DNA from 4 places in the Pseudomonas sp. COR18 genome. Region 2 is predicted to be linked to each of the others. Evidence: predicted binding sites of a transcription regulator. Region 2 holds the regulator's gene; each other region holds the start of a gene.
The links. Region 2 encodes FliA, which starts transcription of late flagellar genes. Its sites were predicted from a motif close to CTAAAGTTTNNNNNNNNNNNGCCGNTAA; they were not measured.
Positions count from the first base shown of each region.

Region 1: ACM62G_RS18725 (methyl-accepting chemotaxis protein) is a predicted target of FliA. The motif match lies at 2,956-2,983, and genes of this name have one in related genera.
Region 3: ACM62G_RS06005 (methyl-accepting chemotaxis protein) is a predicted target of FliA. The motif match lies at 1,864-1,891, and genes of this name have one in related genera.
Region 4: ACM62G_RS18050 (flagellar protein MotY) is a predicted target of FliA. The motif match lies at 2,518-2,545, and genes of this name have one in related genera.

Region 1 is NZ_CP183808.1:4,054,414-4,060,218, forward strand. Features, by position in the region: gene ACM62G_RS18710 (LysR family transcriptional regulator) at 1-6, shown strand, start outside; partial or broken gene ACM62G_RS18715 (inorganic phosphate transporter) at 41-1,647, opposite strand; gene ACM62G_RS18720 (transporter) at 1,799-2,821, opposite strand; gene ACM62G_RS18725 (methyl-accepting chemotaxis protein) at 3,098-4,720, shown strand; gene ACM62G_RS18730 (hypothetical protein) at 4,841-5,284, shown strand; gene ACM62G_RS18735 (PepSY domain-containing protein) at 5,383-5,691, opposite strand.
Region 2 is NZ_CP183808.1:722,535-728,339, forward strand. Features, by position in the region: gene ACM62G_RS03285 (chemotaxis protein CheA) at 1-1,243, opposite strand, end outside; gene ACM62G_RS03290 (protein phosphatase CheZ) at 1,258-2,046, opposite strand; gene ACM62G_RS03295 (chemotaxis response regulator CheY) at 2,069-2,440, opposite strand; gene fliA (RNA polymerase sigma factor FliA) at 2,632-3,372, opposite strand; gene fleN (flagellar synthesis regulator FleN) at 3,369-4,202, opposite strand; gene flhF (flagellar biosynthesis protein FlhF) at 4,324-5,652, opposite strand; gene flhA (flagellar biosynthesis protein FlhA) at 5,664-5,805, opposite strand, start outside.
Region 3 is NZ_CP183808.1:1,275,721-1,281,525, forward strand. Features, by position in the region: gene ACM62G_RS06000 (chemotaxis protein CheW) at 1-118, opposite strand, end outside; gene ACM62G_RS06005 (methyl-accepting chemotaxis protein) at 118-1,740, opposite strand; gene ACM62G_RS06010 (diguanylate cyclase domain-containing protein) at 1,973-3,634, shown strand; gene ACM62G_RS06015 (tellurite resistance TerB family protein) at 3,644-4,375, opposite strand; gene ACM62G_RS06020 (LysR family transcriptional regulator) at 4,574-5,488, shown strand; gene ACM62G_RS06025 (gamma-aminobutyraldehyde dehydrogenase) at 5,595-5,805, shown strand, end outside.
Region 4 is NZ_CP183808.1:3,914,867-3,920,671, reverse strand. Features, by position in the region: gene ACM62G_RS18055 (argininosuccinate synthase) at 141-1,358, opposite strand; gene ACM62G_RS18050 (flagellar protein MotY) at 1,489-2,454, opposite strand; gene pyrC (dihydroorotase) at 2,611-3,657, shown strand; gene rnt (ribonuclease T) at 3,654-4,331, shown strand; gene ACM62G_RS18035 (peroxiredoxin) at 4,404-5,006, opposite strand; gene ACM62G_RS18030 (bacterioferritin-associated ferredoxin) at 5,298-5,516, shown strand; gene bfr (bacterioferritin) at 5,718-5,805, shown strand, end outside.

The sequences.
Region 1 (5,805 bases), 3.3 Mb from region 2:
CCTTGAGGGTGGGGTCTGCGGGTGGAGCCTGAAGGCGGGCTCAGAACAGCTGGGTGAACAGCCAGTACAGGCTGCCCGACAGCAGGATCGCCGCCGGCAGGGTCAGCACCCAGGCCATCGCCAGGTTGCGGATGGTCTTCATCTGCAGGCCGCCGCCATTGGCGACCATGGTCCCGGCCACCCCGAGGACAGCACATGGGTGGTCGATACCGGCAAGCCGTACATGTCCGCCGCGCCGATGGTCAGCATCGCGACCATTTCCGCCGAGGCGCCCTGGGCGTAGGTCAGGTGGCTCTTGCCGATCTTCTCGCCGACGGTGACCACGATCCGCTTCCAGCCGACCAGGGTGCCGAGGCCCAGGGCGATGGCCACGGCGATCTTCACCCACAACGGGATGAAGCGGGTGGCGCCGTCGATCTGTTGCTTGAACAGTTGCAGCTTGCCCTGGGTGTCGGCGTCGAAGTTGCCGACCTTGTTCTTGTCCATCAGGCGAATGGCTTCGGAACTCAGGTACATGTCGTTGCGCACGTTGCCCATGGCCTCGGCGGGTACCTTGGCCAGTGAGCCATAGCCTTTCACCTCCTCACCGATCCGGCCGGTCAGGGCGGCCAGGGCCGGCACCAGGTCCGGCTTTACCTGTTGGGTGCGGATGTATTCGGTGAGCACCGGACGCGGATCGGCCGGGGCGGGTTGCGGGACGGCCTTGACCAGGGCGGTCTGGGTCACTTCGGCCACGGCGGCGAACTGCAGGGCCTGTTCGGCCGGCATGGTGCGGTTCAGCGCGTAGGCCATCGGCAGGGTACCGACCAGGATCAGCATGATCAGGCCCATGCCTTTCTGCCCGTCGTTGGAACCATGGGCAAAGGACACGCCGGTGCAGGTCAGGATCAGCAGGCCACGGATCCACCACGGTGGTGGCTCGTTGCCCTTGGGCGCCTTGTACAGCGCGCGGTTTTTCACGAACAGGCGCAGCGCCACCAGCAGCAGGGCGGCCAGGGCGAAACCGATGAGCGGGGAGAACAGCAGTGCGTAGCCGATCTTGGTCACCTGGCTCCAGTCCACGCCACTGGTGCCGTCGCGGCCATGCATCAGGGCGTTGGCCACGCCGACGCCGATGATCGAGCCGATCAGGGTATGGGACGACGAGGCCGGCAGGCCCAGCCACCAGGTACCGAGGTTCCACAGGATGGCGGCGATCAGCAGGGCGAAGATCATCGCGAAGCCGGAGGACGAACCCACTTGCAGGATCAGCTCCACCGGCAGCAGGGCAATGATGCCGAAGGCCACCGCACCGCTGGACAGCAGCACGCCGAGGAAGTTGAAGCAGCCGGACCAGACCACGGCGAAGTGCGGCGGCAGCGAGTGGGTGTAGATCACGGTGGCCACGGCGTTGGCGGTGTCGTGGAACCCGTTGACGAATTCGAAGCCCAGGGCGATCAGCAGGGCGACGCCGAGCAGCAGGAAGGGCGTCCAGGTGGTGACCACGGTGCCGAGTTCGTGCATGTCATGCACGAGGCTGTAGGCGGTGAACAACAGGCCGACGGCCAGCAGCGCGAAGAAGAGGACGGCGGTGAAGACGTGGGGTTTGCTTTCCAGCTGCGGCCTGCCGTCGCTGGCGGAGGCAGCAGTCAATGAAGGGGTAGCCATGCCTGAAATCCTGTTTGGGAACGGGTATCAGTCATGATCATTGCTAAATGTTACAGAGAGGCTGCCACAGATCAGTATCCGTGGATTTTACCGGGCCGATGGTCTGACAGGCTGCCGCCAGGATGAGCGGGTACACCCTGAACCCGGGGGCTCAGTAATCCTGGCGCTTGCGAAACGCCCAGCGTCCGGCCAGCAGGGTGAAGGTCGCCACCAGCGCCACCAGAATCCAGAACCCTTCCGGGTCGCCGGCCAGCGGGATGCCACCGACGTTCATGCCGAAGAAACCGGCGATGATGTTGATCGGCAGCGCCAGCACCGTGACCACCGTCAGGGTGAACAGGCTGCGGTTGGTCTGTTCGTTGACGGTGGCGGCGATCTCTTCCTGCAGCAACTTGATCCGCTCGCCCAGGGCCTCGAGGTCGCTGAGGATCAGCGAAAACTCCTCGGTGGACTTGCGCAGTTCCTTGACGTCCTCCTTCTGCAGCCACTGTGGCGGGCGGTTGAGCAGCCGCAGCAGCGAGCCCGGCTCAAGGGCCAGCAGCCGTTGCAGGCGCACCAGCACCCGGCGCATGGCACCCAGCTCCGCGCGGTTGATGGTCAGGCGCTGGGCGAGCAACTGGTCCTCGATCTGGTCGACGCTGAGGGTGGTCTTGCGCACGATCTGGGTCAGCACTTCACCCTGGTCGCGCAGCAGGTGCACCAGCAATTCCAGCGGCGAACGGAAGTGTTCGCCGGCCTTGACCGAGGAGCGCAGCTTGTCGACCGAGTGCAGGGGCTGCAGGCGGGCGCTGATCAGCAGCTTGCTGCGTGCGCAGACCCAGAGTGTCGAGACATCCGAGGAGGTCATGCTGCCAAGGTTGAACACCACGTCGTTGACCACCGCCAGCAGGGCGTTGTCGACATGTTCGATGCGGGTCGAGCGTGAGCCTTCGTGCAGGGCTTCGAAGAACTCGTCGGGCAGCGACAGATGGGTGGTCATCCAGCGTTCGCAGGCCGCGTGGGCGAGGTTCAGGTGCAGCCAGAGAAACGCTTCGTCGTCCTCGGGGTTCTGCAGGTAGCGCAGGGCGGTGGCGGAGTCGATTTCCTCGCCGCGCTCGCCGGCGCGAAAGCGAAAACCGTAAAGCAGGCCGAACAGGTCCGGATCGCGGTGACTTTGGTCAAGGCTGTGGTTCATGGAGGCTCGCTGAAATGAAGCGCCCGAAACATTTTTTTACAGGTTCGCTTGAGCCGCATCATCTCAGGGCGTTTTGACATTTTTGTTACGGATTGACGTGCACAATCGCGGCCCATGACCGGTGGTCGGCTCGACTCAAGCGCCGTGCCGGTGCGCCGATGGCGAAGGTGTAGGCTGCGGCGTTTTGGGCCACAAGCCACGATGTCGCTGACAGGGATGTTTTGACTGTTCGCACTCCTGATCGGAGTGCCCAATCCCTGTCCAGAGATATCCACGATGTTGCAGAAATCCTTGAGAGCCCAGATTCTCGCGCTACTGAGCGGCAGCCTGTTGGCGATGCTGTTGATCGCACTGACCTGCTTCCACTTCCTGTCCAACGGCATACGCGACTATCGGGAGCTGATCGGGGGGCCGTTGCTCGCGTCGCAACTGGTGGACGAGGCCAACCTGCGGTTCAAGGAGCAGGTGCAGGAGTGGAAGAACGTCCTGTTACGCGGCAAGCAATCCCAGGACCTGAACCAGTACTGGCGCCAGTTCGAGGATCGCCAGCGTGATGTGCAGGAGATTCTCGGCCGCCTGGCGGCGCAGCCGGCTATCGACAGCAGCCTGAAGGCCCAGGTCGAAAGGCTGCGCGAGGAGCACCGCCAGCTTGGTGTCGCCTATCAGAAGGGCCGTGATGCCTACGTTGCCAGTGGCGCCGATCCGAGTGCCGGCGATCAGGCGGTCAAGGGCGTGGACCGTGCCACCAGCGAGCAGATGAGCGTGCTGGTCAGCCAGTTGCGCAAGGCCGGCGATGCACAGTCGGCCGCCATCAGCGAGGCCGCCGGGCGCACGGTCTGGAGCGGTATCGTGGTGATGCTGGTGTCAGGTCTGCTGATCGCGCTGCTGAGCCTGTGGCTGGTCAATCGCAACCTGGTCGAACCGATTCGCCGCCTGATCGACTATGTGGCGCAACTGAGCCATGGCCGGTTCGCCGAGCGCGTGGCCGCCGACCGCCAGGATGAGCTGGGGCGTCTGGCCGTTGCCGCCAATACCCTGCGGGACTTTCTCGCCGATACGTTCAATCGCCTCAAGCTCAGCACCGCGAACCTGGACAGTGCCAGTGGCGAACTGAACGCGATTGCCGGCCTGATGGCTACGGGTACCCATGAGCAGTTCGAACGGACCGACCAGGTGGCGACGGCGATGACCGAGATGTCCGCCACGGCCCAGGAAGTCGCCCGGCACGCCGCCGCTGCGGCCGGCGCCGCCGACGAAGCCGACCGCTCGGCCCAGCAGGGCGAACTGGTGATGCAGTCGACCATCCAGACCATCACCCGCATGCGCACGGAAATCTCCACGACCGCCACGGTCATTCGCCAGCTGGAAAGCGACAGCGGGCGGATCGGCAAGGTGCTTGAAGTGATCCGCGGGATCGCCGAGCAGACCAACCTGCTGGCGCTCAACGCGGCCATCGAAGCGGCACGGGCCGGCGAGGCCGGACGTGGTTTCGCGGTGGTGGCCGATGAAGTTCGCAGCCTGGCCCAACGCACGGCCGCGTCGATTCTGGAAATCAACCAGATCATCCAGTCGGTGCAGACCGGGGCGGTGGACGCGGCCCAGGCCATCGAGGGCGGCCAGGCCCGCAGCGACGAAAGCGTGGAGCAGGTGACCGAGGCCGGCGCGATGCTCGAGCGCATCACCGCGGCCGTCGAGGCCATCCGTGACATGAACCGGCAGATTGCCACGGCCGCCGAGGAACAGACGTCGGTGGCCGAGGATATTTCCCGCAACCTCACCGAGATCACCGCGATTGCCAGCACCAACCTGGACAACGTCAAGCGCACCGAGGCGGCCAGCACCAACCTGCACGGTCTTTCGGGGCAACTGAACGAAGTCACGGCCAGGCTGGGGGCCTGAGCCTTATCCTGGCGTCGCGGTTGTGTATCGGGATGCTGACCAACGGGATACAGGATAGGTCTCAAACCGGCCAGTCTTCTGTCGATGATGGGGTATCACCACCTCGATAGGGTATTTCCCATGGTCAGCATCACCTCGGTCACCATCACCCCAAGCCAGTCCACCCGTACCGCCACCCAGGCAGCCAGCAGCGACGACAGTACGACGACCGGTACCGTCGCCGCCAGCAGCACCGATACCACCAAGACCGCTGGGACCCAGGCGGCCGCTGGCGGTGGCGCGGCGGGCAGCGGCGACAGCTCCAGTTCGGAGTCCGATACCGTCAAGGCGCTGCGCAAGCAACTGGCCGAGTTGCAGAAGCAGTTGCAGGAACAGGAGCAGCAATTGCAGAAGGCCCAGGCCAGCAACGACAGCGACGAAGCCAAGGCGACTGCCGTGGCCACCGCTTCGGCTCAGGTCGCGACGATTTCCGCCTCGATCCAGACCGTCACCGCGGCCTTGACCCAGGCGCTGCAGGAGTCCGGCAGCAGTACGTCGGGCGGTACCGTCAACACGACCGCCTGAGTGCTTGGACAGCATCTCCCGGGGTTATGGGAGGATGAAAACGAACAAGCCGCACGTTCCGGGTGGAACGCGCGGCTTGTGATTCACGGGGCGGACGATCAGCTGTCGCGCTTCTCCTGCAGGACGGCGGCGCTCTTGGCGTCGAGTTTGACTTCCCACTTCACGCCGTCGGCGGCCTTGAGTTCGACTTCATAGACATAGCCACCACTGGTGCCATGGTCCAGTTCGGTGTCGGTGATGGTCGCGCCTGGGTACTTGGCCAGGGCGGCCTGGTTGAGCTTGTCGAAGTCGGCGATCGCACCGGATTTCAGCAGCCCGGGAATGTGGTCCGGACGGACATCGGCCGAAGCGAAGCCGGCAACGAGAGTCAGGGCGGAGGCGGTCAGCAGGGTCGAGAGGGCTTTCATCGGGGGATTCCTTGTCTGGATGATTTCAGTGGGGTCAGCCTAAGTGTTGCAACTTAATTCACCCTTAAATTGACCCCTGTTCTTGCTGACTGACGATTGCGTCGTTTGTTCAAT
Region 2 (5,805 bases):
CCAGGCGCACCAGGCGGTTACGCACCAGCACCAGCTCGCCGACCATGTTCATGATCTCGTCCAGGCGCGCGGTGTCGACCCGCACCGTGGTTTCCGCTTCACTGGCAGCCGGCTTGTCGCCTGCGCCCGCGGCGGCTGGTGCCGGGGCACGGGCCGGAGCCGGGGCCGCTGCGGCGGCAGCCGGGGCGGGTGCCGCTTTCGCCGCTGGCGCCGGTGAGGCCGCAGCCGCTGCCGCCGGAGCCTTGGCGGCCGGGGCGGAAGTGGCCGAGGCAGCGGCCGGTGCAGAGACGGCGGCCGGCTTGGCGACGGCCGGCGCGGCGGCACTGGCTGCCACATCGGTGAACTTGCCCTTGCCGTGCAGTTCGTCGAGCAGGGACTCGAACTCCTGATCGGTGATCAGGTCGCTGCCGGACGCACCGGTCACTTCCGCGGCCTGGGCCGCTGCCGCGGCGGTGTCGATCCCCTCGACCTTGAACGTGCCCTTGCCATGCAACTGATCGAGCAGGGCTTCGAATTCGTCGTCGGTAATGTCGCCGCTGTCAGGCTGCTCACCGGCCGCCTCGGCGGTCGGTGCCTGGGCCGAAGCCGCCACGGCGTCGGGCGCGAACTGGCCCTTGCCATGCAACTGATCGAGCAGGGACTCGAACTCGGCATCGGTGATTTCGTCGCTCTCGGCCTCGCCTTCGCTGGCGGCTTGTGGCGCATCGGCCTTGCCACCGTCGAGGGAGTCGAGCAACTGTTCGAATTCATTGTCGGTGATGTCGCCGGACGGGCTTTCGGCGACCGGTTCGGCCACCGGTTCCGGCTCGGCTGCCGCGACCTCGGCCACGGGCTCCGGCGCCGGTTCGGCACCGGCGGGTTCCGCCAGGCGCGACAGGGCCGCCAGCAGTTCCGGGGTCGCTGGAGTGATCGGGCTGCGCTCGCGCACCTGGCCGAACATGCCGTTGACCGCATCGAGCGCTTCCAGGACCACGTCCATCAGCTCGGCGTCGACGCGACGCTCACCCTTGCGCAGGATGTCGAACACGTTCTCGGCGATGTGACAGCACTCCACCAGCTCGTTGAGCTGGAGGAAGCCGGCGCCCCCTTTTACAGTGTGAAAACCGCGAAAGATGGCATTGAGCAGGTCCGCATCGTCCGGCCGGCTTTCCAGCTCGACCAGTTGTTCGGACAGTTGCTCAAGAATCTCGCCGGCCTCAACCAGGAAATCCTGAAGGATCTCTTCATCGGCGCCGAAGCTCATGTGTATGGGTGCTCCTAGAATCCAAGGCTGGAAAGCAAATCGTCGACATCGTCCTGGCCGGACACAACGTCTTCACGTTTATCGGCATGAATCTGCGGACCTTCACCCTTTGCCATTTGTTTTTGTGGATCTTTTTGCGCAAGGATCGCTTCACGGTCATGCTCGATGCCGGCAAAGCGATCCACATGGCTGGCCATCAGCACCAGCTTGAGCAGGTTGCTCTCGACCTCGGTGACCATCTGCGTGACACGCTTGATCACCTGGCCGGTCAGATCCTGATAATCCTGGGCCAGCAGGATGTCGTTGAGTTCGCTCGAAACCGCCTGGGTTTCCTGCTCGCTGCGCGTCAGAAAACTGTCGACCCGGCGGGCCAACGCACGGAATTCCTCGGCACCGACCTCGCGCCGCATGAACCGCCCCCAGTCGGCGCTCAGCGCCTTGGCCTCGTCATTCAGGCCATTGATCCGCGGGGTCGCGCTCTCCACCAGATCCATGGTGCGGTTGGCCGCAGCCTCGGTCAGCCTGACCACATAGGACAGGCGCTCGGTGGCATCGGTGATCTGCGAGACCTCCTCGGCTTGCGGCATGGTGGGATCGATCTGGAAATTGACGATCGCACTGTGCAGCTCGCGGGTCAGCTTGCCGACTTCCAGATACAAGCCGCGGTCACGGGCCTGGTTCAGCTCATGGATCATTTGCACGGCGTCGCCGAAGCGGCCTTTTTCAAGGCTGTCGACCAGCTCACGAGCATGTTTTTTCAGGGTCGATTCAAAATCGCCCAGAGAGGATTCGTAGTGCTCCATAGCGCCCCCGTGGCGGACTTCATCAACCGATGCGTTCGAAGATCTTCTCGATCTTCTCTTTCAACGCCTGGGCCGTGAACGGTTTGACCACATAGCCGTTCACACCGGCCTGTGCGGCCTCGATGATCTGCTCGCGCTTGGCCTCGGCCGTTACCATCAGGACCGGCAGGTGCTTGAGCTTCTCGTCGGCACGCACGTGGCGCAGCAGATCGATGCCGGTCATGCCGGGCATGTTCCAGTCGGTGACCAGAAAGTCGATGCTGCCACTGTTCAGCACCGGAATGGCGGTAGTACCGTCATCGGCCTCGACAGTGTTGGTGAACCCGAGATCACGCAACAGGTTCTTGATGATCCGCCGCATCGTTGAAAAGTCATCAACAATGAGGATTTTCATGTTCTTGTTCAATTCGACCTCCAAGCAGTCTTAAACGCGTTTCAGCACCTGGACGCGCTGTTAAATCAATTCGGCACAACACTCGACAAGGCTCTGTACCCTACTGCATGGAAACCACAACCGGCCGAGCCGCCGATACACCGTCACACGCTGCATCGGTCTCGTTCGCAGTGTCCCCACACACTGCCCCGTCAACGCGCTCGCCACTCTCCCAAACGCCCCCGCAAACGGGCTGCGCACTGGCTATGCAACTGGCTGACCCGTGATTCGCTGACCCCCAGGACCTCACCGATTTCCTTGAGGTTCAGCTCCTCGTCGTAGTACAGCGACAACACCAGCCGCTCACGCTCCGGCAAATTGGCGATCGCGTCCGCCAGTGCGGCCTGGAAGCGTTCATCCTCCAGATCGCGCGACGGTTCGAGATGAGCACTCGCGCCATCCTCATGCAACCCTTCATGTTCGCCGTCCTGCAACAGGTCGTCGAAACTGAACAGGCGGCTGCCCAAGGTATCATTCAAAATCCCGTAATAATCATCGAGACTCAACTGGAGTTCGGCTGCAACTTCATGATCTTTAGCGTCGCGACCGGTTTTCGCTTCAATTGCGCGGATTGCGTCACTGACCATGCGGGTGTTGCGGTGTACCGAACGGGGTGCCCAGTCGCCCTTGCGCACCTCGTCGAGCATCGCGCCACGAATGCGGATACCGGCATAGGTCTCGAAACTCGCGCCCTTGCCCGAGTCGTACTTGGTCGAAACCTCGAGCAGGCCGATCATCCCGGCCTGGATCAGGTCCTCGACCTGAACACTGGCCGGCAGCCGTGCCAGCAGGTGATAGGCGATGCGCTTGACCAGCGGCGCGTATCGCTCGATCAATTCATACTGGCTGTCACGCGAAGACTTGGAATACATGCGATAGCCACTTGCAGTCATAGCACCGGTCCCGCACTCGTTTGAAGTACCAGACGTTCGACGAAGAACTCCAGGTGCCCCCGCGGGTTGGCGGGCAACGGCCAGGTGTCGACCTTCTGCGCGATGGCCTTGAACGCCAGGGCACATTTCGAACGTGGGAAGGCTTCGTAGACCGCACGCTGCTTCTGCACGGCCTTGCGAACGCATTCGTCGTAGGGAACGGCGCCGACGTATTGTAGGGCCACGTCAAGGAAGCGGTCCGTGACCTTGGTCAACTTGGCGAACAGGTTGCGCCCTTCCTGCGGGCTCTGGGCCATGTTGGCCAGCACCCGGAAACGATTCATGCCGTAGTCGCGATTGAGCAGCTTGATCAGCGCATAGGCGTCGGTGATCGAGGTCGGCTCGTCGCAGACCACCAGCAGCACTTCCTGGGCCGCGCGGACAAAACTGACCACCGAGTCACCAATACCCGCAGCGGTGTCGATCACCAGCACGTCGAGATTGTCGCCGATATCGCTGAACGCCTGGATCAGGCCGGCATGCTGGGCCGGATTGAGATTGACCATGCTCTGGGTACCGGAGGCCGCCGGCACGATACGGATCCCGCCTGGCCCCTGCAGCAGCACATCGCGCAACTCGCAGCGGCCCTCGATCACATCGGCCAGGGTCCGTTTCGGGGTCAGCCCCAGCAGAACGTCGACATTCGCCAGGCCCAGGTCGGCATCCAGCAGCATGACACGCCGGCCAAGCTCAGCCAGCGCCAGGGACAAGTTCACTGACACGTTAGTCTTCCCGACGCCACCCTTGCCGCCGGTCACCGCAATCACCTGTACGGGATGCATGCTACCCATGTTCTCTTCTTACCTTGTCTTGCGTAGACGGAAGGCCACATAACTGGCTGCGCGCTCCCGAGGGAGACTAATGCCTGGCAGACCATCGATGTAGATGCGTTGCAACGTCTTCATGGTTACCTCACCCCACTCGTTTGGAGGGGCTGTGGTAGATGTCAGCGAACATATCGGCCATGGCCTCTTCGCTGGGTTCTTCCTGCATCTGCACACTCACCGCACGGCTCACCAGCTGGTGACGGCGTGGCAGATGCAGATCGTCCGGGATCCGCGGGCCATCGGTCAGATAGGCCACCGGCAGTTCATGGCTGATGGCCAGGCTCAGCACTTCGCCGAGGCTTGCCGTCTCGTCCAGTTTGGTCAGGATGCAACCGGCCAGGCCACAGCGCTTGTAGCTATGGTAGGCGGCGGTGAGCACCTGCTTCTGGCTGGTGGTGGCCAGGACCAGATAGTTCTTCGCCTTGATCCCGCGACCGGCCAGGCTTTCCAGCTGCATGCGCAAGGCCGGGTCGCTGGCCTGCAGGCCGGCGGTGTCGATCAGCACCACGCGCTTGCGCAGCAGCGGATCGAGGGCCTGGGCCAGGGACTGGCCGGGGTCGACATGGGTCACGGAGACATTGAGAATCCGCCCCAGCGTCTTGAGCTGCTCCTGGGCGCCAATGCGGAAGCTGTCCATGCTTACCAGCGCGATATTCTGTGCGCCGTACTTGAGTACGTAGCGTGCGGCCAGCTTGGCCAGGGTCGTGGTCTTGCCCATGCCGGCCGGGCCGACCATGGCGATCACCCCGCCCTCTTCCAGCGGTTCGATCTCGGGCGTGACGATCATGCGTGCCAGGTGCGCCAGCAGCATGCGCCAGGCCTGGCGTGGGTCCTGGATGTCGGTGATCAGTGCCAGCAGGTCGCGCGACAGCGGCCCGGACAGGCCGATGCGCTGCAGGCGCCGCCACAGGTTGGCCTGCTCCGGCTGGCGCCCCTGCAACTGGTTCCAGGCCAGCGAGCCGAGCTGGACTTCCAGCAGTTCACGCAGGCCGTTGAGCTCCGAGCGCATCGACTCGAAAACCCGCTGGTCCACCGCCGGGGCCGCTGCAGCCGGGGCCGGAGCCGGACGGCGTGGCTCGTCGAAGGTCGGTTCGATCAGCGGTTCCGCCGCGGTCAGCGGCAGGCCGGCGAACAACTGGCGGTTGGTGCCTGCATCGCTTTCACCTTCGCTGCGCAGGCTCAGTTCGGCCTGGGCGGTGACGATCCGCGACTGGGTCTTGCGCAACTCGTCCTCGAGCTCCATGTTCGGAACCCGTGGGGCCAGGGCCGAGAGCTTGTAGTCGAGCGCAGCCGTCAGCTCGACACCGCCGGCGATCCGGCGGTTGCCGATGATGGCCGCGTCCGAGCCCAATTCGTCACGAACCAGCTTCATGGCCTGACGCATATCGGCGGCGAAAAAACGCTTAACTTGCATAACCCACTACCTCAGCCGTTGGGCCCTACTGTCGCAACGATGGTGACTTGCTTGTTGTCCGGAATTTCCTGGTAAGCCAGCACATGCAGGCTGGGTACCGCCAGGCGTCCGAACCGCGAAAGCATCGCGCGAACCGGACCGGCTACCAGCAGG
Region 3 (5,805 bases), 550 kb from region 2:
GCACCTCTGCGATCTCCACAGCTTGCAGGGCATAGCGCTCGCTGCCGATGCGAAAGACCAGGAACAGGGTGTCCCGGGACTGCGCGCTGGCGACGCGCTTGGCCAGCAGTTCGCTCATCAGACTTTGAAACGCGAGACGCCGCTGCGCAGGCCGACCGCGACCTGGCTCAGCTCGTCGATGGCAAAACTGGCCTGGCGCAGGGACTCGACGGTCTGGCTGCTGGCATCACCCAACTGCACCAGCGCAAGGTTGATCTGCTCGGCGCCGGTGGCCTGCGCCTGCATGCCCTCGTTGACCATCAGCACCCGCGGCGCCAGGGCCTGTACCTGGTGAATGATCTGCGAGAGCTGCTCGCCGACCTGCTGCACTTCGAACATGCCGCGACGCACCTCCTCGGAGAACTTGTCCATGCCCATGACCCCGGCGGACACCGCCGACTGGATCTCGCGCACCATCTGTTCGATGTCGTAGGTGGCCACGGCGGTCTGGTCGGCCAGGCGACGCACCTCGGTGGCGACCACGGCGAAACCGCGGCCGTACTCCCCGGCCTTCTCCGCCTCGATGGCGGCGTTGAGCGAGAGCAGGTTGGTCTGGTCGGCGACCTTGACGATGGTCACCACCACCTGGTTGATGTTGCCGGCCTTTTCGTTGAGGATCGCCAGCTTGGAGTTCACAAGTTCGGCGGCCCCCATCACCGAATGCATGGTGTCCTCCATCCGGGCCAGGCCCTGCTGGCCGGAACCGGCGAGCACCGAGGCCTGGTCGGCGGCGGACGACACTTCGGTCATGGTGCGCACCAGATCACGGGAGGTCGCCGCAATTTCCCGCGAGGTCGCACCGATTTCAGTGGTGGTGGCGGCCGTCTCGGTGGCGGTGGCCTGCTGCTGCTTGGAAGTGGCGGCAATCTCGGTGACCGAAGTGGTCACCTGCACCGCCGAGCGCTGTGCCTGGGACACCAGGGCCGTCAGCTCGGTCATCATGTCGTTGAAACCGGTCTCCACCGAGCCGAACTCGTCCTTGCGCTCCAGGTTCAGGCGCTTGCTCATGTCGCCGGTACGCATGATCTCGAGAATTTCGACGATACGCTGCATCGGCGAGGTGATCGCGCGCATCAGCAACCAGCCGCACAGGCCTGCGGCGAACACCGCGAGCAACAGGGAAATGACCATGCTGATCTTCGCGGATGACACCGCGGAACTGATGGCATCGGTGGCCCGGTCGGCAACGTCCTTGTTCTGCAGGATGATGTCGTTGAGTTCCTTGCGCCCGTTCATCCAGGCCGGGGTCAGTTGCAGCTTGAACTGGCGGATCGCCTCATCGTTCTGCTTGCGCTGGTAGAGGTCGAGCACATTGGCCAGGGCCTTGGTGTAGTTCTCGTGCTCGCGCTTGAAGAGTTCGAAACGCGCCCGGTCGTCGCCGTCGAAGATGGTCTTCTGGTAATTCTCGATCTGCTCGAGCAGGCGACTGGTGAAGGCCTTGTACTGTTCCTGGTCGGCGGCGCTGATCACCCCGTCGCCGTTGAAGCCGAGCAACTGCTGGGTGAGCACGTAGCTCTCGACCCAGGAGCTGCGAATCATGGTGCTGTAGTAGACGCCGGGAATGGCATCGCTGCGCACACTCTCCTCACTGGACTCGATCGACAGCAACCGGGAATAAGCGGCAACGACCATCAACAACATGATCGCGATGATGACGGCAAAACTCGCGAGTATTCGTTGGCGCAGAGTCCAGTTCTTCACAATCAGTCCTCGGAAAGCATTCAAATGGAGGGCAGTATAGCCGAGCGTGTGCCATCATTTATGCACAGGCTATAACTGGGACTACAAATGTAGGGAATATAACTTACAGGAGATTTCTAATCCTTACCGGCTACTTGCCGACATCCCTACAAATCCCCCTGTGTGGTTGAAAGCGCAGTGTTGCCGTTCATGCGTTCCGTCAATTGGCCGTATCGATCATGAGAACTGCTTGATGCCCGTACTGCCCAGCCTGCGTAGCCGCCTTGCACTTGCCATCGCCCTGTTGGTGAGCATGCTGAGCTGGTTGCTGGGTTCGCTCATCGGGCACGATTCCAGTGTGCGGATGCGCGGTGAGATCGGCCAGGACCTGGCGGAAGCCGCCTACCAGATGTCCGACCGCCTGGACCGGGCCATGGCCAACCGCTTGCATCTGTTGAGTGTGATCAGCCACCTGAAGGTGCTGCAGCAGGCTTCCGACCTGGGAGAGATCCGCCAGTTGCTCGATCAGTTGCAGGGCGAATTCCCCGACATCGCCTGGCTCGGCCTGACCGATACCGCGGGTCGGGTGCGGGCCTCGACCGGGGGCATCCTGCAAGGCACCAGCATCAGCCAGCGCCCGGTGTTCCGCCGAGGCCTGGAGGGGGTGTTCATCGGGGATGTCCACGAGGCCGTGTTGCTCTCCAGACTCTTGCCCAACCCCAGCGGCGAACCCCTGAAGTTCGTCGACATCAGCCTGCCGGTGTTCAACGGCGCCAGCGGCGAAGCCCGGGAAAAGGTCGGGGTACTGGCCGCGCACCTCTCCTGGAACTGGGCCGAAAACCTGCGCCAGTCGTTGAAGGGGCCATTACAGGCACGGCGCAAGATCGAGTTCTTTGTCGTCGCCGCCGATCAGCGGATACTGCTCGGCCCCCGCGATGACATCGGCCAGCCGTTGCGCCTGCCGCTGCTCGACGGCTCGAACAAGCCACCGCGCTGGGCGGTCCAGCGCTGGCCGGATGGCCAGGAATACCTGACCGGCCTGGCGTCCAGTATCGGCCATGAAGCCTATGCCGGCCTGGGCTGGACCGTGGTCACCCGCCAGACCCTCGACGAGGCGTACGCCCCGGCCAAGGAGCTGCAGCGCGATATCCTGGTCTGGGGCGTTGCCCTGGCGGCGATCGTCGCCCTGATCGGCTGGTTGCTGGCCACCTGGTTCACCCGGCCGCTGAAAGCCATCGCCAATGCCGCCGATCGCCTGAGCATCGGTGAGACGATGGAGATTCCCGAGCTCAAGGGCACGCGGGAAATCGCCCAGTTGAGCCAGTCGATCCGTCACCTGGTGGACAGCCTGAGCAATCACCAGACGGCCCTCGGAGTCATGGAAAGCCTGGCGCACCATGATGCACTGACCGGCCTGCCCAACCGGGCGGCGCTGGAGAAATACCTGCCACGGGCGCAGCAGCGCAGCCAGTCGCAGAACAATTGCCTGGCACTGCTGTATCTGGACCTGGATGGATTCAAGCCGATCAACGACCAGTTCGGCCATGCCGGCGGCGATGAACTGCTGAGGGAGGTGGCCAGGCGGCTGCGCACCTGCCTGCGCGAGGGCGACATGGTCGCCCGACTCGGCGGCGATGAATTCCTGATGGTGCTGCAGGTGCCGCGCAACGATGCCTTGAACCAGGCCAGGGCGATCGCCAATCGGGTGCTCGCCAGCCTCGCGCACTCCATCATGCTGCACCAGGTGGCGGCGCAAATCGGTTGCAGCATCGGCGGCGCAATCTGGCCGCTCGATGACCCGGACCTCAGCGACGTCCTGGGGCTGGCGGACAAGGCCCTTTACCGGGCCAAGCATGCGGGCAAAGGGCAGGCCTGCTTCCATCAGGCCGAGGAACCGCTGCCCGGCCTCCAGTGACGCCTGCGATCACGCCGGGACGGCCTGGCGGACCTGCCGTTCCAGTTCCTGGCGTAGCCCCGGATCCAGCCGCAACTGGCGCGCCAGTTCGTCCAAGTAGGCCTTCTCCATGAAGTTCTCTTCGTCCACCATCAGCACACTGGCGATGTACATTTCCGCGGCCATCTCCGGCGTGCTCGCCGCCCGGGCGACCTGCGCCGGGTCCAGCGGCTTGTTCAGTTCGGCATGCAGCCATTGCTGCAACTCCCGGTCGCTGCCCAGCTTGACGAACTCACCTTCGATCAGTTCCCGCTCACGGGCATCGACATGCCCATCGGCCTTGGCAGCCGCCACCAGCGCCTGGAGAATGGCCTGGCTGTGCTGCTCGACCTGCACCGCCGGCAGGCGATCGAGGGTCTGCGGCTCTGCCGGCGATGCATTGGCCTGCTGGGCCTGCCAGTTGCCATAGGCCTTGTAGGCCAGGACGCCCAGCGCTGCCAGCCCGCCGTAGGTCAGGACCGTGCCACCGACCTTGCGCGCCTTCTTGCTGCCCAGCAGCAGGCCCATGGCCCCAGCCGCCAATGCGCCACCACCCGCCCCGGAAAGCAGGCTGCCCAGCCCCGCCGAACCGCCTTTGCCACTGCCGAGCAGGCTGCCCAGCGCGCCCTTGTCCGAGGCGCCGTCCGGCTTGCCTCGCCCCTGGTTCTGCAACAGTTCCTGACCGGACTTGAGCAACTGATCGAGCAATCCGCGAGTGTTCATCGACACGCTCCGCAAACGACGAATAGACCCACAGGGTAAAACGAGCTTTCAGACAGCGGTTGATCAGTGTGCTTCCAGATGTTGCACGTCCTTTTGCGCAAATCCTGACTCGGTGATCAGGCATTCGATTAAAAAGATATACACTGGCCCATCTCCATAAAAACAACTCACCGAAAAACCGGCAAGGGTAACGCCCCCATGATGACCCTGCGTCAGATCCGCCACTTCATCGCCGTGGCCGAAACCGGCTCGATCTCGGCCGCCGCCCAGGCCGTGTTCATTTCGCAGTCGACCCTGACCCTGGCGATCCAGCAACTGGAACAGGAAATCGGCGTCAGCCTGTTCAACCGCCACGCCAAGGGCATGACCCTGACCCACCAGGGCCACCAGTTCCTGCGCCAGGCGCACCTGATCCTGGCTACCGTCGACAACGCCAAGCGCAGCCTGCAACAGAGCACCGACCAGGTCAGCGGGCAATTGACGGTCGGCGTGACCAGCCTGGTGGCCGGCTACTACCTGGCCGACCTGCTCACCCGCTTCCAGCGCGCCTATCCCAACGTGGAGATCCGCGTGACCGAGGACGAGCGGCCGTACATCGAGCATCTGCTGGTCAGTGGCGAGATCGATGTCGGCGTGCTGATCCTCTCCAACCTCGAAGACCGCCACGCCCTGCAGACCGAAGTCCTGACCCACTCGCCGCATCGCCTGTGGCTGCCGGCCCAGCATCCGTTGCTGGAGCACGACAGCATCAACCTCGCCGACGTGGCCCGCGAGCCGCTGATCCAGCTCAACGTCGACGAAATGGACCGCAACGCCCAGCGCATGTGGCGGGGCGCCGGCCTGCAGCCGCGGATCAGTCTGCGCACGGCCTCCACGGAAGCAGTGCGCAGCCTGGTGGCGGCCGGGCTCGGCCTGTCGATCCAGCCGGACATGACCTACCGGCCCTGGTCCCTGGAAGGCGACATCATCGAGGCCCGGCCGATCGCCGACCTGAGCCACACCCTCGACGTCGGCCTGGCCTGGCGCCGTGGCACGGCCAGGCCGACGCTGGTCGACCCGTTCCTCACCGTGGCTCGCGAACAACCCCATGGTGGACGCAAGCCATCGATATAATCGAACGCTGCTTTCAATATTTAGTATTTGTCGACCTCTCGTTCGGCCACTAGTCTCTTTCCATCCATATAGAGAAAGGCCGGACTCCAGCTGCAAGGGAAGCTCCATGGCCACAAAAGAAAAGAGAACTCGCAAAATGGCTGGCGCGCACCCGACCCCGCTGTTCACCTCATTGCTGATCGATGGTGAGCTCGTCGCAGGCCAAGGTTTCGTCGAACCGATCCTCAACCCGGCCACGGGCGAGGTCATCACGCAGATCGCCGAAGCCAGCAGCGAACAGGTCGAAAGCGCGATCCTCGCCGCCCACCGGGCGTTCG
Region 4 (5,805 bases), 3.2 Mb from region 2:
GATCAGCCTTATCTCTCCCGCCGCATACCTCAACCAGCAGGCCGAACGAGAAGATGCCCCCGAGGCGCACTCCGCCTACTGTTCACGACGCAAAAAAAACCCGGCCTGCATGGCCGGGTTCTTTTCAGGCAGGCACTGGATCAGAACAGCTTGCGGCCCTTGTTCGCGGCAATGCGCATGCGCAACGCGTTGAGCTTGATGAAGCCGGCAGCATCGGCCTGGTTGTAGGCGCCGCCATCTTCCTCGAAGGTTGCGATGTTGGCATCGAACAACGACTCGTCGGACTTGCGGCCGGTCACGATCACGTTGCCCTTGTACAGCTTCAGGCGAACCACGCCGTTCACGTGAACCTGCGAAGCGTCGATCATCTGTTGCAGCATCAGACGCTCAGGGCTCCACCAGTAGCCGGTGTAGATCAGGCTGGCGTACTTGGCCATCAGCTCATCCTTGAGGTGAGCGACTTCGCGGTCCAGGGTGATCGACTCGATCGCCCGGTGCGCGCGCAGCATGATGGTACCGCCAGGGGTTTCGTAGCAGCCGCGGGACTTCATGCCCACGTAGCGGTTCTCGACGATGTCGAGACGACCGATACCGTGTGCGCCACCGATACGGTTCAGGGTCGCCAGCACGGTGGCCGGGGTCATTTCGACGCCATCCAGCGCAACGATGTCGCCGTTGCGGTAGGTCAGTTCCAGATACTGCGGCTTGTCGGGAGCGTTCTCCGGGGAGACGGTCCAACGCCACATGTCTTCTTCGTGCTCGGTCCAGGTGTCTTCCAGCACGCCGCCTTCATAGGAGATGTGCAGCAGGTTGGCATCCATCGAGTACGGCGATTTCTTCTTGCCATGACGTTCGATCGGGATGGCGTGCTTTTCAGCGTAATCCATCAGTTTCTCACGGGACAGCAGGTCCCATTCGCGCCACGGAGCGATCACTTTCACACCCGGCTTGAGCGCGTAGGCGCCCAGCTCGAAACGCACCTGGTCGTTACCCTTGCCGGTGGCTCCGTGGGAAATGGCGTCGGCGCCGGTTTCGTTGGCGATTTCGATCAGGCGCTTGGCGATCAGCGGACGCGCGATGGAAGTACCCAGCAGGTACTCGCCTTCGTAGACGGTGTTGGCACGGAACATCGGGAAGACGAAATCGCGTACGAACTCTTCGCGCAGGTCGTCGATATAGATCTCTTTGACGCCCATGGCCTGCGCCTTGGCACGAGCCGGCTCGACCTCTTCGCCCTGACCCAGGTCAGCGGTGAAGGTCACCACTTCACAGTTATAAGTATCTTGCAGCCACTTGAGGATCACCGAAGTGTCCAGGCCGCCGGAATACGCGAGAACGACCTTTTTTACGTCGGCCATGCCATCACTCCACGGGGGGTTGTACGGAAAGGCCCGATTCTACCGACCCGGTTCGTGGTTTTACAGAGGCGCGACAGCCAAGGATGTCAATGCGACAGATACTGTCGGGAGCGCGACGAGAACAGCCGTTTCAGGAAGTTTTCGCCGCACTGCCAGCCGCTGCGGTCGGTGCCGGCTTTTCGGCTGGCTTCTCGGGCGTCGGCGCAGCGGGCGCTGCCGCGGCGGGAGCGGGTGCGGCGGGAGCCTCCGGGGCACGTTCAAGGTGGATGTTGACCCGACGGTTCTTCGCCCGGTTGGCGGGATTGGTGTTGGGCACCAGCGGGTAACGCTCGCCATGGAAACGCATGACGATCTGCGACTCCGGAATACCGGCCGCCTTGAAGAAATCCATCACCGCCAGCGCACGTCGACGTGACAGGTCGCGGTTGGTCAGGCGGTTGCCGCTGTTGTCCGAATGGCCGTCGAGCTCGATGTGATTGACGGTCGGATCGGCCTTCATGAAGTCCAGCATCACCTGCAATTGGGCCTTGGCCTGGGCGTTGAGCTCGATGCCGCCATCCGGAAAACCGACCTCGGCCTGCTTGATCTGCTCGAAATTCTTCGGCAGCAGCTTGGCGGTACAGCTCTGGAAGTCGCTGTAGGCCTGGTTGAACTTCACCGGCAACAGGCGCACCTCGGAAACCCCGCCCTCACGGGAATAGTGACGGACCAACGGGCTACGGCCTTCGAGCAGCCCATGGAACAGGCCGCCGGCCTGGCCCTGGGAACTGTTGAACAGCACATCGCCATTGCCGATTTTCACCGAGCCCAGGTTGATGTCGCCGCGCCCGGGCTGCCAGGGCGCCGCCGCGGCCAGCAGGGTCGCCGAACCGCCGCCGAACAGGTGGTTATTGGACTTGAGCCGGAAAATCGCCTGCTCGCCCGCGCGTCGCACGAACTCGCCGGCACCGAAGTCGGTGATCGGCTGAGTCAGCCGACACTCGAATTTGTCCCCTTCCACCTTCCATTCGATGCTTTCCAGACGGGTCTGGAAAGTCAACGCCATGGCCGGCAGGCTGGCAAACATACTGAGCAGGGCTAAATAACGCTGGCGCACGGGAGGCTCCAATGGTTCTACGGCTGTGAGACTGACGTACCGGTTCTACGCCATACCTTCGGGATATCGGTTGCATCCGGCAAAACTTGATAGCGAGTGCCTGAGAGAGTCTTTTCCGGTAGCATTCCCCTGAGTTCGACCCGCCTGGAATCCCCAATGTCCGACCGCCTGACCCTGCTGCGTCCCGACGACTGGCATATCCATCTTCGCGATGGTGCTGCGTTACCCCACACTGTTGCGGATGTTGCGCGCACCTTTGGTCGCGCCATCATCATGCCAAACCTGGTGCCACCGGTGCGCGATGCCGACGAAGCCGACGCCTATCGCCAGCGCATTCTCGCGGCGCGGCCAGCCGGCAGCCGTTTCGAGCCGCTGATGGTGCTCTACCTCACCGACCGCACCCAACCCGAGCAGATCCGCGCCGCCAAGGCCAGTGGTTTCGTCTACGCGGCCAAGCTGTACCCGGCTGGCGCGACCACCAACTCGGACTCCGGCGTGACCAGCGTGGACAAGATCTTCCCCGTCCTGGAGGCCATGGCCGAAGTCGGCATGCCGCTGCTGGTGCACGGTGAAGTGACCCGTAGCGAGGTCGACGTGTTCGACCGCGAGAAACAATTCATCGACGAGCACATGAGTCGTGTGGTCGAGCGCTTCCCGACGTTGAAGGTGGTGTTCGAGCACATCACCACGGCCGACGCGGTCCAGTTCGTCAACGCGGCGTCGGGCAACGTCGGCGCGACCATCACCGCCCACCACCTGCTGTACAACCGCAACCACATGCTGGTGGGTGGCATTCGGCCGCATTACTACTGCCTGCCGATCCTCAAGCGCAATACGCACCAGTCGGCCCTGCTCGACGCCGCCACCAGCGGCAGCGAGAAGTTCTTCCTCGGCACCGACTCGGCGCCCCACGCCCAGCACGCCAAGGAAGCCGCCTGCGGCTGCGCCGGTTGCTACACCGCCTATGCGGCCATCGAGCTGTATGCCGAGGCGTTCGAGCAGCGTAATGCCCTGGACAAGCTCGAAGGGTTTGCCAGCCTGCACGGCCCGCGCTTCTACGGCCTGGCGCCGAACAGCGAGCGCATCACCCTGGTTCGCGAAGAGTGGACCGCCCCCGCCAGCCTGCCGTTTGGCGAGCTGTCCGTGATCCCGCTGCGCGCCGGTGAAAAACTGCGCTGGCGCCTGCTGGAGGAAACCCTGTGAGTGATGATCATTTCGACGACGAACTGGAGGGCAACGGTGCTTCAGGTGGCCCCCGCCACCCGATGGCCGCACGCTTTCGCGGCTACCTGCCAGTGGTCGTCGACGTAGAGACCGGTGGCTTCAACGCCGCCACCGACGCCCTGCTGGAAATCGCCGCGACCACCATCGGCATGGACGAAGATGGCTTCGTGTTCCCCGAGCACACCTACTTCTTCCGGGTCGAGCCGTTCGAAGGTGCCAACATCGAGGCGGCGGCCCTGGAGTTCACCGGGATCAAGCTCGATCACCCGCTGCGCATGGCGGTCAGCGAGGAAACCGCGCTGACCGACATCTTCCGCGGCGTACGCAAGGCACTCAAGGCCAACGGTTGCAAGCGGGCGATCCTGGTCGGCCACAACAGCAGCTTCGACCTCGGCTTCCTCAACGCCGCGGTGGCGCGCCTGGACATGAAGCGCAACCCGTTTCACCCGTTCTCCAGCTTCGACACCGCCAGCCTGGCCGGCCTCGCCTACGGCCAGACCGTACTGGCCAAGGCCTGCCAGGCCGCCGGTATCGATTTCGATGGTCGCGAGGCCCACTCGGCCCGCTACGACACCGAGAAGACCGCCGAGCTGTTCTGCGGCATCGTCAACCGCTGGAAGGAAATGGGCGGCTGGGAAGACTTCAACGACTGATCCCGCCCGAACGAAACGCGCCCATGAAAAAACCGGCCCTGAGGCCGGTTTTTTTGTCCGTGAAGCGGCGGCTTACAGCTTGCCGGCGTTCTCGGTCAGGTAGGCGGCAACGCCTTCTGGCGAGGCGTTCATGCCCTTGTCGCCTTTTTTCCAGTTGGCTGGGCAGACTTCGCCGTGCTCTTCGTGGAACTGCAGGGCGTCGACCAGACGGATCAGCTCTTCCATGTTACGGCCCAGTGGCAGGTCGTTGACGATCTGCGAGCGGACGATGCCCTTGTCGTCGATCAGGAAGGCGCCACGGAAAGCCACGCCGCCTTCGGACTCGACGTCGTAGGCCTGGGCGATTTCGTGCTTCAGGTCGGCAGCCATGGTGTACTTGACCTTGCCGATGCCGCCGTCGTTGATGGCGGTGTTGCGCCAGGCGTTGTGGGTGAAGTGCGAGTCGATGGACACGGCAACCACTTCGACGTTACGCGCCTGGAAGTCCGCCATGCGGTGGTCCAGGGCGATCAGCTCGGATGGGCAGACGAAGGTGAAGTCCAGCGGGTAGAAGAACACCAGGCCGTATTTGCCCTTGATGGCCGAGGACAGGGTGAAGCTGTCGACGATTTCGCCATTGCCCAGTACGGCCGGCACGGTGAAGTCGGGGGCTGGTTTGCCTACGAGTACGCTCATTGGATATCTCCTGGTGATAGTCACGTTCAGAACGAGGTCGGTGCAAGGATGCCCCCTTTAAGCGACAAGCCTATGACGCGACGACCTCGTGTCCTTGGAACCCACCATCATACACCGCGTTTTTTGACGCTCCTAAACGGTTTTTGCAAAGCCGTCCCCCTATGGCCCGCACGCCATTCGTCAGACGGTATTCGAATCGCCGAAATGCCCGCCCAAACCACTTTGACAATCATTCTCGTTAACATTAAGATCAACGGCAATCGAGTTCCAACCAGCGACGGTTCCCACCCTATGTACGTTTGCCTCTGCAATGGCGTTACCGACGGACAAATCCGCGATGCGATCTTCGAAGGCTGCTGCAGCTACCGTGAAGTACGCCAGGCGACCGGCGTTGCCAGCCAATGCGGCAAGTGTGCCTGCCTGGCCAAGCAGGTGGTCCGTGAAACGCTGACCGAACTGCAAAGCAGCCAGGCCGCCCTGCCCTATGCCGTAGAATTTTCTGCCGCATAAAAACAGCGAATTTTAAGGAACCGGACTTGGTGTCCGGTTTTTTTATGTCCGCAATTCAATTGCTTAGCGGCATAACGCAGAATAAAAACATTCTTATTCCGATTAATTTTCATATATTATTCAATAACTTAGGTTTGACACTCGAAGTTGCCGGGATCAAACTCCGCCCTATAGACAGCGATTACAGGGCAGGACCCCATCATGCAAGGCGATAAAGTAGTCATCCAGCAGCTCAACAAGATCCTTGCCAATGAGCTGATCGCGATCAACCAGTACTTCCTGCACGCGC